DNA from 3 places in the Streptomyces sp. NPDC086835 genome. Region 1 is predicted to be linked to each of the others. Evidence: riboswitches for the same ligand, from Rfam matches in the RefSeq annotation. Region 1 holds a riboswitch; each other region holds the start of a gene.

The links. A riboswitch is a leader RNA that binds a small molecule or an ion and turns the genes downstream of it on or off. The one in region 1 is predicted to bind cyclic di-AMP.
Region 2: another riboswitch for cyclic di-AMP. It lies ahead of ACIPJI_RS17405 (transglycosylase family protein); the one in region 1 lies ahead of ACIPJI_RS27970 (M23 family metallopeptidase).
Region 3: another riboswitch for cyclic di-AMP. It lies ahead of ACIPJI_RS26020 (M23 family metallopeptidase); the one in region 1 lies ahead of ACIPJI_RS27970 (M23 family metallopeptidase).

What each region holds. Positions count from the first base shown of each region.
Region 1 covers NZ_JBIVAU010000010.1:17,095-21,279, forward strand. Annotated here, with positions in the region: gene ACIPJI_RS27960 (PrsW family intramembrane metalloprotease) at 1-258, shown strand, start outside; gene ACIPJI_RS27965 (aldo/keto reductase) at 277-1,221, opposite strand; gene ACIPJI_RS27970 (M23 family metallopeptidase) at 1,349-2,392, opposite strand; cyclic di-AMP (ydaO/yuaA leader) riboswitch at 2,404-2,560, opposite strand; gene ACIPJI_RS27975 (PP2C family protein-serine/threonine phosphatase) at 2,814-3,917, opposite strand; tRNA gene ACIPJI_RS27980 (tRNA-Met) at 4,175-4,185, opposite strand, start outside.
Region 2 covers NZ_JBIVAU010000004.1:506,456-510,640, forward strand. Annotated here, with positions in the region: gene ACIPJI_RS17395 (cytochrome P450) at 1-962, shown strand, start outside; gene ACIPJI_RS17400 (transglycosylase family protein) at 1,104-2,081, shown strand; cyclic di-AMP (ydaO/yuaA leader) riboswitch at 2,433-2,568, shown strand; gene ACIPJI_RS17405 (transglycosylase family protein) at 2,573-3,256, shown strand; gene eno (phosphopyruvate hydratase) at 3,566-4,185, shown strand, end outside.
Region 3 covers NZ_JBIVAU010000008.1:417,210-421,394, forward strand. Annotated here, with positions in the region: gene ACIPJI_RS26005 (GNAT family N-acetyltransferase) at 1-3, opposite strand, end outside; gene ACIPJI_RS26010 (HPr family phosphocarrier protein) at 168-449, shown strand; gene ACIPJI_RS26015 (GntR family transcriptional regulator) at 628-1,305, opposite strand; gene ACIPJI_RS26020 (M23 family metallopeptidase) at 1,534-2,328, opposite strand; cyclic di-AMP (ydaO/yuaA leader) riboswitch at 2,342-2,504, opposite strand; gene ACIPJI_RS26025 (M16 family metallopeptidase) at 2,734-4,122, opposite strand; gene ACIPJI_RS26030 (pitrilysin family protein) at 4,119-4,185, opposite strand, start outside.

The DNA.
Region 1 (4,185 bases):
GCGTACGGCCCGGCGGCCGGACACGCCGTTTCCGAGTACGAGGCGTTCGCGACGACGCTCGCCTTCCTGCGCCACCGGGCCCATCGGGGCGCGGCGGGGCCGGACTTCGTGGAGCGCGAACAGGAGCTGCTGCACCATCTGTGGCAGCGCAGGGCGGTGGCCGGGCCTTCGCTGGCGTACGCCGCACAGGCCACCGCCCGGATGCCGCTGCTGCCGCCGCACCGCGACTACAGCGGCTACAACCCCTACCGCTACTGAGTCCGCGCCGGGGTGAGCTCAGGCGGACGCGGCGGTCAGCTCGGCAAGCTCGCCGTCCGTCAGGGCCAGATCCGCTGCCGCCACCAGGGCCGGCACCTGCTCGACCGTACGGGCCGACGCGATCGGCGCGGCCACGGTCGGCTGGGCGGCCAGCCACGCCAGTGCGACGGTCGCGATCTCCGCGCCACGGGCCTGCGCGATCCGGTCGAGCACGTCGAGGACCTTCAGCCCCCGCTGCGACTCGAGGTGCTTGGACGCTCCCTGGGCCCTGGCGCTGTCCACCGTGGTGCCGGGCCGGTACTTGCCGGTGAGGAAGCCGGACGCGAGCGCGTAGTAGGGAACGGCGGCGAGGCCGGCGCGGGCGGCGGTGTCCTGCAGTTCGCCTTCGTAGGTGTGGCGTGAGACCAGGTTGTAGTGAGGCTGAAGCGCCACGTACCGGGCGAGGCCCTCCCGCTCGGAGAAGGCCAGGGACGCCTGGAGCCGTTCGGCACTGATGTTGGAGGCGGCGATCGCACGGACCTTGCCGTCCTTCACCAGCTGGTCGAGGGCGGTGATGATCTCCTCGACAGGCACGGACGGGTCGTCGAAGTGGGTGTAGTAGAGGTCGATGTGGTCGGTGCCCAGCCGCATGAGCGACTCCTCCGCGGCGGCCTTGATCGTGGTGGCGGAGAGGCCCTTGTGGCGGGGGTGGGCGCCGACCTTGGTGGCGACGACGACTTCGGAGCGGTTGCCACGAGCCGCGAGCCACTTGCCGATGAGGGTCTCCGACTCGCCGCCCTCGTTCCCGGGGGCCCACGAGGAGTAGCTGTCGGCGGTGTCGACGAAGTTGCCGCCCGCCGCGGTGTACGCGTCGAGGACCGCGAAGGTCCGCGCCTCGTCGGCCGTCCAGCCGAAGACGTTGCCGCCGAGAGCGAGCGGGAAGACGGTCAGGTCGGAGGAACCGAGGGTGCGCAGAGAGGTCATGAGGTGATCAACGGCCGGGCCCGTACCGGCTATTCCGGCAGCCCTGGCGTCGGGGGGTGTGCGCCGGGGCTGCCGGAGACATGGATGTGCCCGGTACGGGAGGACTGTGACCCGTACCGGGCAGGGATCAGATCGTGAGGCCCTTGCTGCGCAGCCACGCCATCGGGTCGATGCCCGCGCCGCCGGCGGTGTGCACCTCGAGGTGCAGGTGCGGACCGGTGACATTGCCGGTCGCGCCGACGCGCCCGATCGTCTCGCCGGTGGACACCTGCTGCCCCGCGCTCGCCGTCATCGAGGAGAGGTGGGCGTACAGGACCTCGGTACCGTCCTCGAGCTCGAGGACGATGCGGTAGCCGTAGGAGCCGGACCAGCCCGCGGACTTGACCGTGCCGCCGTGCACCGCCTTGACCGGGGTCCCGGTCGGTGCCGCGAAGTCCAGGCCGGTGTGCTGGCCGGAGGACCACATGGCGCCGGACTCACCGTAGGTGGAGGTGATCGTGTAGGAGGAGGTGGGAAGGGAGAAACTGCGGGCGAGTTCGGCGAGACGCGCCGCCTCCGCAGCCGCCCGCGCGGCCTCCTCCGCCTTCCGCTTCTCCTCGGCGGCCTTGGCCTCTGCCGCGCTCTGCTGCTTCTCGGCGGCGGCCGCCGCCTGCTCGGCGGCGAGCGCCTCCGCGGCCGCCTTCGCCTCGGCGTCGGCTTCTGCCTGCTGCTGCTCGGCCTGCTGGAGGATCCGGGCGCGCAGGGCCTCGCCGGAGCCGGCGGCCTGGCTCTGGCCGGCGCCGCCGTCGGCGACCGTGGTCGCGGAGGTGAGCGGCGCGGCGTGCACGTCGCCGTCGGAGTCGTCCGAGTCGGAGATCAGGGATCCCACGCCAGGAAGGGACTTGGCGTCGGGAAGGTTGTCCGCGATGGAATCGGGAAGGGAGATGGAAACTGCCGGCTTGTCCTGCGCGGTGGCTATGCCACCCGCGCCGACCGCGGCGATGACGCCGACTCCGAGCACCGTGGAGCTGCGGGCGATTCCGCCGCGCTGCTTGATGACACGGTGCCGGCCGCGCACGGGGCGGACGGAGTCCTCTGTGGGGTTCCATTCCTCCCAGGTCCGCTCGGGGGCGTCGGCACTGAAACGTTCGGACGCGAAGCGGGCCTCGGGGGCAGGCATGTTGGACGCCACGAAGGCGTACTCCTTTCCTTCCTTCTCGCCTACCGGGTTAGCTGACGGGTTCGGAGCAGGAAGGTCTCCTACGGGCGCCCTCGACCGCAAACTGAGCGGCAAAGGGTGACCGATTCACCCCAATTAGTGGTTCCCCGGTTCCCTTGCGGGATTCGGCACGTGCGCACGGCGCCGCCTCTGCGACGGCTGGGACGACCGCACTGCGTTATCGAACGTTAATAGACGGCGGGGCCGGATTCCAAGCTGTTCCGGGTGATCATTAACGGCTTCACCCGGGACTTTCCGGGACAGAATCGGCCGGAACCGGGCGAGTTGATCAAACGTCAGAGGCGGTCACGATTCTGATGGTGCATCAAATGTTATGCGGACGGCTCTCCTTCGGCTACGGAGCGTGCGCACCGCCCGGGTCAGGCGCGTGATGTCACGCGGATCCACCGCGGCCGCCGGGCTCCGGCGGCACCACCGGCACCGTCCTGCGCCGTTCCGGCTGCCCTTCCGCCGGCGTGCCGACCGCCAGCAGCGCCATGTCGTCGCTCGAACCGCCGCCGGTGTACCGGCGTACGTCGTCGACCAGCGCGTCCAGCAGCTCCGCCGGCCCGGGGAAGAGGCGTCCGGCGAGCCGTTCCACCGGGTCGTAGAAGACGCCGCGGGCGTCCCGCGCCTCCGTCACCCCGTCCGTGTAGAGCAGCAGCGTCGCCCCGTCGGGCAGCGGGTACTCCTCCGCCCGGTCCGGCCACGCCGCCAGGTCACCCATCCCCAGCGGCAGCGCCGCCTGCGCCGGCGCGAGGACGTCCAGAGCCCCGTCGGCGTGCAGCACCAAGGGCTCGGGGTGGCCCCGGTTCACCAGCCGCACCAGGGCGCGGCCCCGCGGGATCTCGCCCAGGACGGCGGTCGTGAACCCCTCCACGGCGTCCAGCCCTTCCCGCCTGGTGCCCTCCCGCTTGAGGGCGCGCTCCAGCCGCTGCGCCACGCCCTCCAGCGAGCGCTCCTGCTCCGCGGCCTCGCGGAACGCGCCGATGAGCACGGCCACGGTCCCCACCGCCCCCAGTCCCTTGCCCCGCACATCGCCGACAAGAAGGCGCACGCCATGAGGAGTGTCCTGCACCGCGAAGAGGTCGCCGCCGATGAACGCGCCCGCCTGCGCCGCCTCGTACCGGGCGGCGATGTGCAGACCGCCGATCCGGTCGGCCGGCGCGGGAAGTACGGCCCGCTGCGCGGTCTCCGCGATCACCCGGGCCGAAGCGAGCCGCTCACCACTGCGCCGCACGAGGGTGTTGATGAACAGCGCGAGAACGACGACGGTGACCACCGTGGTCGTCTCGGTGAGGACCGTGATCTGCCAGAAGCTTCTGTTGACGGCGTGGAGGACGCTCAGGGCCAGAACCGCAGCGATCCCGGTGAGCAGGGTCGCCATCCATGACAGGACAGGCGCCGCGACGAGCGGGGCTGCGGCATAGAGGGGTACGGCGGTGAACCGGGGCGGGGTCAGAACGTCGAAGACCACCCCGCCGACGATCATCGCCATGGGCAACGCGCGGACGAACCACGGGGCTCTTCTGGCGCCGCCCTGATCTCGCCACTCCTGGCCCAAAGGTGGTCTCCTGCCGGGTCCTACCGGGTCCGCTGACGGCTGCGGACAGTACCGCGCCCCCCTCAGGCTGAAGGCCGACGCGCCGCAGGACGACTTCCGGTCGCCCGACCGGGCGACGGTCGTGCGCTGCCGGAAAAGCCACCGGCCCGGTGGTCGATCTTCTCGATCGACCACCGGGCCGGTGTCATCAGTAGCGGGGACA
Region 2 (4,185 bases), on a different contig from region 1:
TCGACCCGCCGGACCACACCCGGCTGCGCCGGCTGGTCTCCAAGGCGTTCACACCGCGCCGTGTGGCCGAGTTCGCGCCGCGGGTGCAGGAGCTGACGGACCGGCTCATCGACTCCTTCGCTCAGAAGGGGGAGGCGGACCTGATCCACGAGTTCGCCTTCCCTCTGCCCATCTACGCCATCTGCGACATGCTCGGCGTCCCGCGCGAGGACCAGGACGACTTCCGTGACTGGGCGGGGATGATGATCCGCCACGGGGGCGGTCCGCGCGGCGGCGTCGCCCGCTCGGTGAAGAAGATGCGCGGATACCTCGCGGAGTTGATCCACCGTAAGCGCGAGGAGCCGGGGGACGACCTCATCTCCGGGCTCATCAAGGCGTCCGACCACGGCGAGCACCTCACCGAGAACGAGGCCGCGGCGATGGCCTTCATCCTGCTCTTCGCCGGCTTCGAGACCACCGTGAACCTCATCGGCAACGGTGTGTACGCCCTGCTGCGCAACCCCGGCCAGCGTGAGCGCCTCCAGGCCTCGCTCGCCGCGGGCGAGAGCGAACTGCTGGCCACCGGGGTCGAGGAACTGCTGCGCTACGACGGGCCGGTGGAGCTCGCGACATGGCGGTTCGCCACCGAACCGCTCACCGTCGGCGGGCAGCGGATCGCGGCCGGCGACCCCGTACTCGTCGTGCTCGCGGCCGCCGACCGCGACCCCGAACGCTTCGACGCGCCGGACACGCTCGACCTGTCCCGGCGTGACAACCAGCATCTGGGGTACGGGCACGGCATCCATTACTGCCTCGGCGCGCCGCTCGCCCGGCTCGAGGGGCAGACCGCGCTCGGCACGCTGCTCCGCAGAATGCCTGACTTGCGGCTTGCGGGAGATCCGGCCGATTTGCGGTGGCGTGGGGGACTCATCATGCGTGGATTGCGCACTCTGCCCGTTGAGTTCACGCCGCAAACAAACTGACGTTCCGTCAATTCTGTGACTTTCACGTGATCTCCGCTGCATCGACTTGTGACTCGCGTTCGAATACGGCTACGTTCACCGTCGACTCGGCATGCAACAGCAGGCCGCAGGCTTCCCAGCTGTCACGCGAAAGGCAACCGCATGCTCTCCGGGAACGGACGACACCGCCGACCCCGCCAGGCTCCGGCCCTCATCGTCGCGGCAGGCGTGACCGGTTCGGCCATCGCCATTCCGCTGCTCGGCGCGGGCTCGGCCTCCGCCGCGGACGCGAGCACGTGGGACCGTGTCGCGGAGTGCGAGAGCGGCGGCGCCTGGAGTGCCGACTTCGGTAACGGCTTCTACGGCGGACTCCAGTTCTCGGAGGAGACCTGGGCCGCGTACGGCGGCACCGCGTACGCGCCGAGCGCCGACCTCGCCAGCCGTTCGCAGCAGATAGCGGTCGCCGAGAAGGTGCTCGCCGCCGAGGGGCCGCAGGCGTGGCCCGCCTGTGGTCCGCTCGCGGGGCTCGTCGACGACGGCACGGACACCGGCGTCGACCCCGGCATCCTGCCGCTGCCGCAGCAGAGCGAAGCGCCGGCCGCCGAGCCGTCCGAGGACGCCTCCGGCGAGGACGCGCCGACCGACCCCAGGGACAGCGAAACCCTGGAGGACTCTTCCGGCGGTTCGGGCAGGACCGGAGCGTCGGACGGCGCTGACACCTCAGAGCCGACCCGTGAGGCCGACGGCGCACCGGACCCCACGGACGAGGCCACCACCGCTCCCGACGCGGCCGACGGAGCCGCGGGTGCGGCTCCCTCCGACGATGCGACGAGCGGCGGCGGCAAGCACCGCGGCGCCCCCGCCGACGACGAGGCGGAAACGGGCAATACGGAAGAGGGTCGCGAAAGCGGCCGTCATGCCTCACGCGGTGACAGTTCAGGCCGTAACGGGGTCGACGAGGCAACCGGCCCTGGCACCTACACCGTTCAGCCCGGCGACAGTCTGTGCGACATCGCCGCCGAGAAGGACGTGCCCGGCGGGTGGCCGGCGCTCTACGAGGCGAACGAGGAGACCGTCGGGGCCGACCCGGACCTCATCCTGCCCGGTCAGAGCCTCGATCTGGGCCTGAACCGGGGCTAGTTCGCGTAGGCTTTCGCGGGCTTATGTCCGTTGTGTGCGAGTGAGACAAGGGTCTCTTTGCTGCAACTGGAGCAAAGTCCCCGCTAATTCGCCCACTCCGCCCCTCACCTGCGAAAACGGACACGTGCAGGCGGCCGGTTCGGGCGATTTCTCCCCGATGTTCGACTTTGAACATCGGGGAGTCGTGTGTCTACCGTCGGAACCGTTCGCCATCGCGGGCACCGTCGACCGATACGCCGAATCCTGCCGTCGGTCGGGGGGAACAGTCGTCGCTCAGAGCGCCGAAGGCAGGAGCGGGGGACCCAGGTAAGTGCCGGGCCCGTGAGTCGAGATCGCGAGAGGCCGACCGTACGTCGAGGTCGGCCGGACCGTGAGACCGGCGGACGGAGCCGGCTGGGGGTGAAGTCCGCGCGTCAGTGACGTGCGGCCGGGCAACTCACAGGCCCGAACCCGACAGCTCACCTCGCAGGCGTCGGTGAGGAGATAGCTCCATGCTGCGTTCTTCCGGCAACGCCAAGCACCGCCGCGCTTCCAGGGCGACCCGTATCGCCGCCTTCGTCGGCATCACCGGTGCGGCCGTCGCCGCCCCGCTGCTCGGCGCGGGCACCGCCTCCGCCGCCACCGCTTCCGAGTGGGACGCAGTCGCCCAGTGCGAGTCCGGCGGCAACTGGTCCATCAACACCGGCAACGGCTACTACGGCGGCCTGCAGTTCTCCGCCTCCACCTGGGCCGCGTACGGCGGCACCGCGTACGCCGCGACCGCCGACCAGGCGTCCAAGTCCCAGCAGATCGAGATAGCCGAGAAGGTCCTGGCCGGCCAGGGCAAGGGTGCCTGGCCGAGCTGCGGCGTCGGCCTGTCCAGCGCCTCCTACGACGGCGGCTCCGCCGAGGCCGAGCCCACGCAGCCGGCCCAGGAGCGCGCCGAGGCCCCCACCACGCGCTCCGAGCGCGCCGAGGCCCCGGCCAAGAAGGCCGAGAAGCCCGCCGCCGCTCCCGAGGCCAAGGCCTTCAAGAAGGGCGACGGCGAGTACAAGGTCAAGGCCGGCGACACCCTGAGCAAGATCGCCGAGGCCGAGAAGGTCAAGGGCGGCTGGGAGAAGCTCTTCGAGCTGAACAAGGACATCGTCGAGGACGCCGACGTGATCCACCCGGGTCAGCAGCTCCATCTGAGCTGACCCTCCCCCTCCCACGGTCCGGCGGTCGTGGGAGGCCACCCGTCTTTCGAACGGGACCCGAGCACCCCGGTCCGGCGCACCTTCCCCCGTACGCGCCGGGCCGGGGTTCGGTCCGTCGAGGGGTCGGGACCCGAATGCCGGTTACTCGCAGGTAGATACCGCCCTGTTTGTCCGGCCTCAAGGGTCTTGATGCCCTTTTTCGTCCCAGGGGGCGGGCATCGGCCGGCCTTTGCCCCCGAGGCGGTTAGGCTCTTGCCGCAAGGCCAAGCAGACCTCTGCACTTTTTCTCGCGTCACATCCCAGAAGGAGATGCTCGTGCCGTCCATCGACGTCGTCGTAGCCCGGGAAATCCTGGACTCCCGAGGTAACCCCACGGTCGAGGTCGAGGTTGGCCTCGACGACGGCAGCACGGGTCGTGCTGCAGTTCCGTCCGGCGCCTCCACCGGTGCGTTCGAGGCTCTCGAGCTTCGCGACGGTGACCAGAACCGCTACCAGGGCAAGGGTGTCGAGAAGGCCGTCCTCGCCGTCATCGAGCAGATCGGCCCGGAGCTCGTCGGTTACGACGCCACCGAGCAGCGGCTGATCGACCAGGCGATGTTCGACCTGGACGCCACCCCGGACAAGTCCTCCCTCGGCGCCAACGCCATCCTCGGCGTCTCCCTCGCCGTGGCGCACGCCGCCTCCGAGGCCTCGGACCTGCCGCTCTTCCGCTACCTGGGCGGTCCGAACGCGCACCTGCTGCCCGTTCCGATGATGAACATCCTGAACGGCGGTTCGCACGCCGACTCCAACGTGGACATCCAGGAGTTCATGATCGCGCCGATCGGCGCGGAGTCCTTCTCCGAGGCTCTTCGCTGGGGCACCGAGGTCTACCACACCCTCAAGAAGGTCCTGAAGCAGAAGGGCCTGTCCACCGGTCTCGGCGACGA
Region 3 (4,185 bases), on a different contig from region 1:
CATGAGGGAAAGCCTACGCGGGGCCACCGGTCGCGGAGGCGGTTGCGCGCGGGCAGTCTGAGGGTGCCGACGGCGTCCCGCACCCCCGGCAGGGTGGGGCGGGGGAGCACGCCGGGACACATGAGAGACTGGTCTAGACAACCCGCTAAGACTTGAAGGGCAACACCATGGCTGAGCGCCGCGTCAATGTCGGCTGGGCCGAGGGCCTTCACGCCCGCCCCGCGTCCATCTTCGTCCGTGCCGCGACGGCTGCCGGCGTCCCTGTGACGATCGCCAAGGCCGACGGCAAGCCGGTCAACGCGGCCTCGATGCTCGCCGTGCTCGGCCTGGGCGCCCAGGGCGGCGAGGAGATCGTCCTCGCCTCCGACGCGGACGGCGCGGAGGCGGCACTCGACCGCCTGGCCAAGCTGGTGGCCGAGGGGCTCGAAGAGCTTCCCGAGACCGTCTGAGCCCGGCGGGCCCTGTCGCCCGTCACCATTCACAGAAAAGCCGCGGTGTTCCGGGTCCGGAGCACCGCGGCTTTCGCATTCCAGGGCCGCATTCCACATTCCGCGTTCCGGGCCCGGACGGAAAAGAAGAACAGAGAAAGGCCGACCCCATCACGCCTTCTTTTGTATACGCCCTCTGTTAATTCCGGCCGCTCGTGGTGTTTACGGCATGTTGCGAAGTCCTCACCCGCACGGTACGGCGCAACCGGTGCGCGGCGGCGGCGCGTTCGGCGTGCGCGGCCGTCAGCGCCCGCGCACGCTCCGCGTCACCGCGCGCCACGGCGTCGACGATCGCACCGTGCTCCGCCCATGACTCGACCGGTGCGAGAGGCTGCTCCACCGAGTACATCCAAGCGATCTTGTGCCGCAGCTGGGTCAGCAGCGCGGTCAGTCCGGGGCTGCCGCAGGACTGGGCGAGTGTCTCGTGGAACCAGGAGCCGAGTGAGCGCAAGTCCTCGCCCTGCCCCCGGCGGGCCCGCTCCTGACCGAGTCTCACCAGGCCGCGCAGCACCCGCAGATGCGCTTCCGTGCGGCGCTGCGCGGCGCGCGCCGCGCCCAGCGGCTCCAGCAGCATGCGGATCTCCAGGAGGTCGGCGGCCTCCTGCTCCGTCGGCTCCGCCACGCAGGCGCCGGCGTGCCGGCGGGTCACGACGAAGCCCTCCGACTCCAGGGTGCGCAGCGCCTCGCGCACCGGGACGCGGGAGACCCCGTAGCGACGGGCCAGTTGCTCCTCCGTGAGCCGGCTGCCGCGCTCGTAGACCCCGGAGACGATGTCGTCGCGGATCGCCGTGCATACCGAGTGCGCGGGAATACGCATGACCGAACCTCCGCATTGATCCGAGCGAAACGCAGCCGATTGACGCGTGTTCCCGTGACTCTATTGCAATGAACTCGATTTTCCGACGCCAGGAGGAAAACGATGGAACTCTCTTGACGGAGACGGCAATCACTCAATGGCCGAAACGCCATGGAATGCACCGAAGGCCCCCGGCGGGAAGCCGGGGGCCTTCGGACAGGAGACGCGGTACGCGGGGTGCGTCGAGGGTCAGACGTTGACGCCGTGCGAGCGCAGGTAGGCGACCGGGTCGATGTCGGAGCCGTACTCGGCTGTGGTCCGGGCCTCGAAGTGCAGGTGCGGGCCGGTCGAGTTGCCGGTCGAGCCGGCCAGTCCGATCTGCTGGCCGGGGGTGACCTGCTGGCCGACGGAGACGCTGATGGACGACAGGTGGCCGTACTGGGTGTACGTGCCGTCGTTCATCCGGATGACGACGTTGTTGCCGTACGCGCCGCCCCAGCCTGCCTCGACGACGGTGCCGGAGCCGACGGACACGACGGAACTGCCGGAGGCGGCGCGGAAGTCGACACCGGAGTGGCTGCCGGAGGACCACAGGGCGCCGCCGGTCTTGTAGCCGGTGGTCACGTACGAACCGGCGATCGGGAGCTGGAAGGAGTTCAGCCGCTTGCGCTCGGCCTCACGGGCGGCGCGCTCCTTGGCCTCGCGGGCCTCCTTGGCACGCGCCTCGGCCTTGCGCCTGGCTTCCGCCTTCGCCTCGGCCTCGGCCTTCGCCTGCGCCCTGGCCTTGGCGGCGGCCTCCTGGGCCTCCCTCTCCTGGGCGGCGGCCTGGTCGGCTATCTCGTCGGCGAGCGACCCCATGGAGACGATCTGGGTGAGGCCGGTGTCCTCGACGGACGCGGCCTCGGTGTCGGCGGCGAGCGCCGGGGAGGCGAGGGTTCCGATGACGCCGGTGGTGGCGAGGGCGGCGACGCCTGCCAGGTTCGCGCTCCTGCGCGTCAGGCGGCTCGGGGCACGATGCTTCCCGGTGGCACGGGTGAACGCCATGAAGAGGCTGGTCCTTTCCTTCCTTCTCGCCTACCGGGTTAGCTGACGGGTTCGGAGCAGGAAGGTCTCCTACGGCCCCCTCCGCACGGGCGAAGGAGGGCCGATTCACCCCAGGGACTGCGTGGGTCCCCGGCTCCCCAGGCTCGCGCCTGACGGGGACTCGGCGATGGCTGCCCGATGCCGCGGGCGCGACGATCTCCAAGCGGACAGCCGGACCGACGCTAGGCAACCGTTTCGTCAATCACCAAACAGAGAGCCCGTTTTGTAGCGCATGCCACAGGGCAGACACGCACTCAACCCTGCAAATCGGACAACGAACAGAACCCCGGCAAACGATTCGAAGCCAGGGTCCTGTTCGCGCGCAATGCGCGTTCTCTTGAGTTGTCTTCGGCGGGCGGCTCCCGATCAGCCCGTGACAACCCTCACTTCACCGATACCGAGCGCCTTCACCGGCTCCTCGATCTGCGACGCGTCGCCGACGAGCACCGTCACCAACCGGTCGACCGGGAAGGCGCCCACGACCGCCGCGGTCGCCTCCACCGTGCCCGTCTCCGCCAGGCGGACGTACATCTGTGCCTGGTAGTCGTCCGGGAGGTGCTGCTCGACCTGGTCGGCCAGCGTGGCCGCGACGGACGCCGCCGTCTCGTACTTCAGCGGGGCGACGCCCACCAGGTTCTGCACGGCGACGTCACGCTCGGCGTCCGTGAGCCCCTCGGCGGCGAGCGTGCGGAGCACCTTCCACAGGTCCTCCAGCGCCGGACCGGTGTTGGGCGTGTCCACGGAGCCGCTGATGGCGAGCATCGAGGCGCCGGAGCCGTCCGGAGCGGAGCGCAGCACCTGGCCGAAGGCGCGCACACCGTAGGTGTAGCCCTTCTCCTCACGCAGCACCCGGTCGAGGCGGGAGGTCAGCGTTCCGCCGAGGCAGTACGTGCCGAGCACCTGGGCGGGCCAGACCCGGTCGTGGCGGTCGCCGCCGACGCGGCCGATGAGCAGCTGCGTCTGCACGGCGCCGGGACGGTCGACGATGACCACCCGGCCGGTGTCGTCGGCGGTGATCGCGGGCACCGGACGCGGCTCCGCCTTGTCGCCCGTCCACGCCCCGAGCGAGTCGCCGAGGACGCCGTCCAGGTCGACGTCGGTGAGGTCGCCGACGATCACCGCGGTGGCGGTGGCGGGGCGTACATGCGCCTCGTAGAAGGCGCGTACGGCGGCCGCGTCGATCCGCGCGACGGTCTCCTCCGTGCCCTGGCGCGGCCGGGAGACGCGCAGCGAGGCCGGGAAGAGCTCCTTGGAGAGCTGCTTGGCCGCCCGGCGGCCCGGGTTCGCCGTCTCGTGCGGGATCTCGTCGAGGCGGTTGCGGACCAGCCGCTCGACCTCGCCGGCCTCGAAGGCGGGTGCGATCAGCGCCTCGGAGAGCAGCCCGAGCGCCTTGTGCAGGCGGGAGACCGGCACCTCGAGGGAGACCCGGACACCGGGGTGGTCGGCGTGCGCGTCCAAGGTGGCGCCGCAACGCTCCAGTTCCGCGGCGAACTCCTCCGCGGAGTGCTTGTCGGTGCCCTCCGACAGGGCGCGCGCCATGATGGTGGCGACGCCGTCGAGGCCCTCCGGCTCGGCGTCCAGCGGGGCGTCGAGCGAGATCTCGACGGCCACCACCTGCTGGCCGGGACGGTGGCAGCGCAGCACCGTCAGGCCGTTGTCCAGCGTGCCGCGGTCGGGGGCCGGGAAGGCCCAGGGCCGGGCGGTGCCCGGGGTCGGCTGCGGGTGGAAGTCCATGGTCACGGCAGCGTCGCTCACTGGTCCGTCCCCTCCTGCTCGTGTCCGTCGGCCGCTTCGGTCTCTTCTTCGGCGACCGGTTCG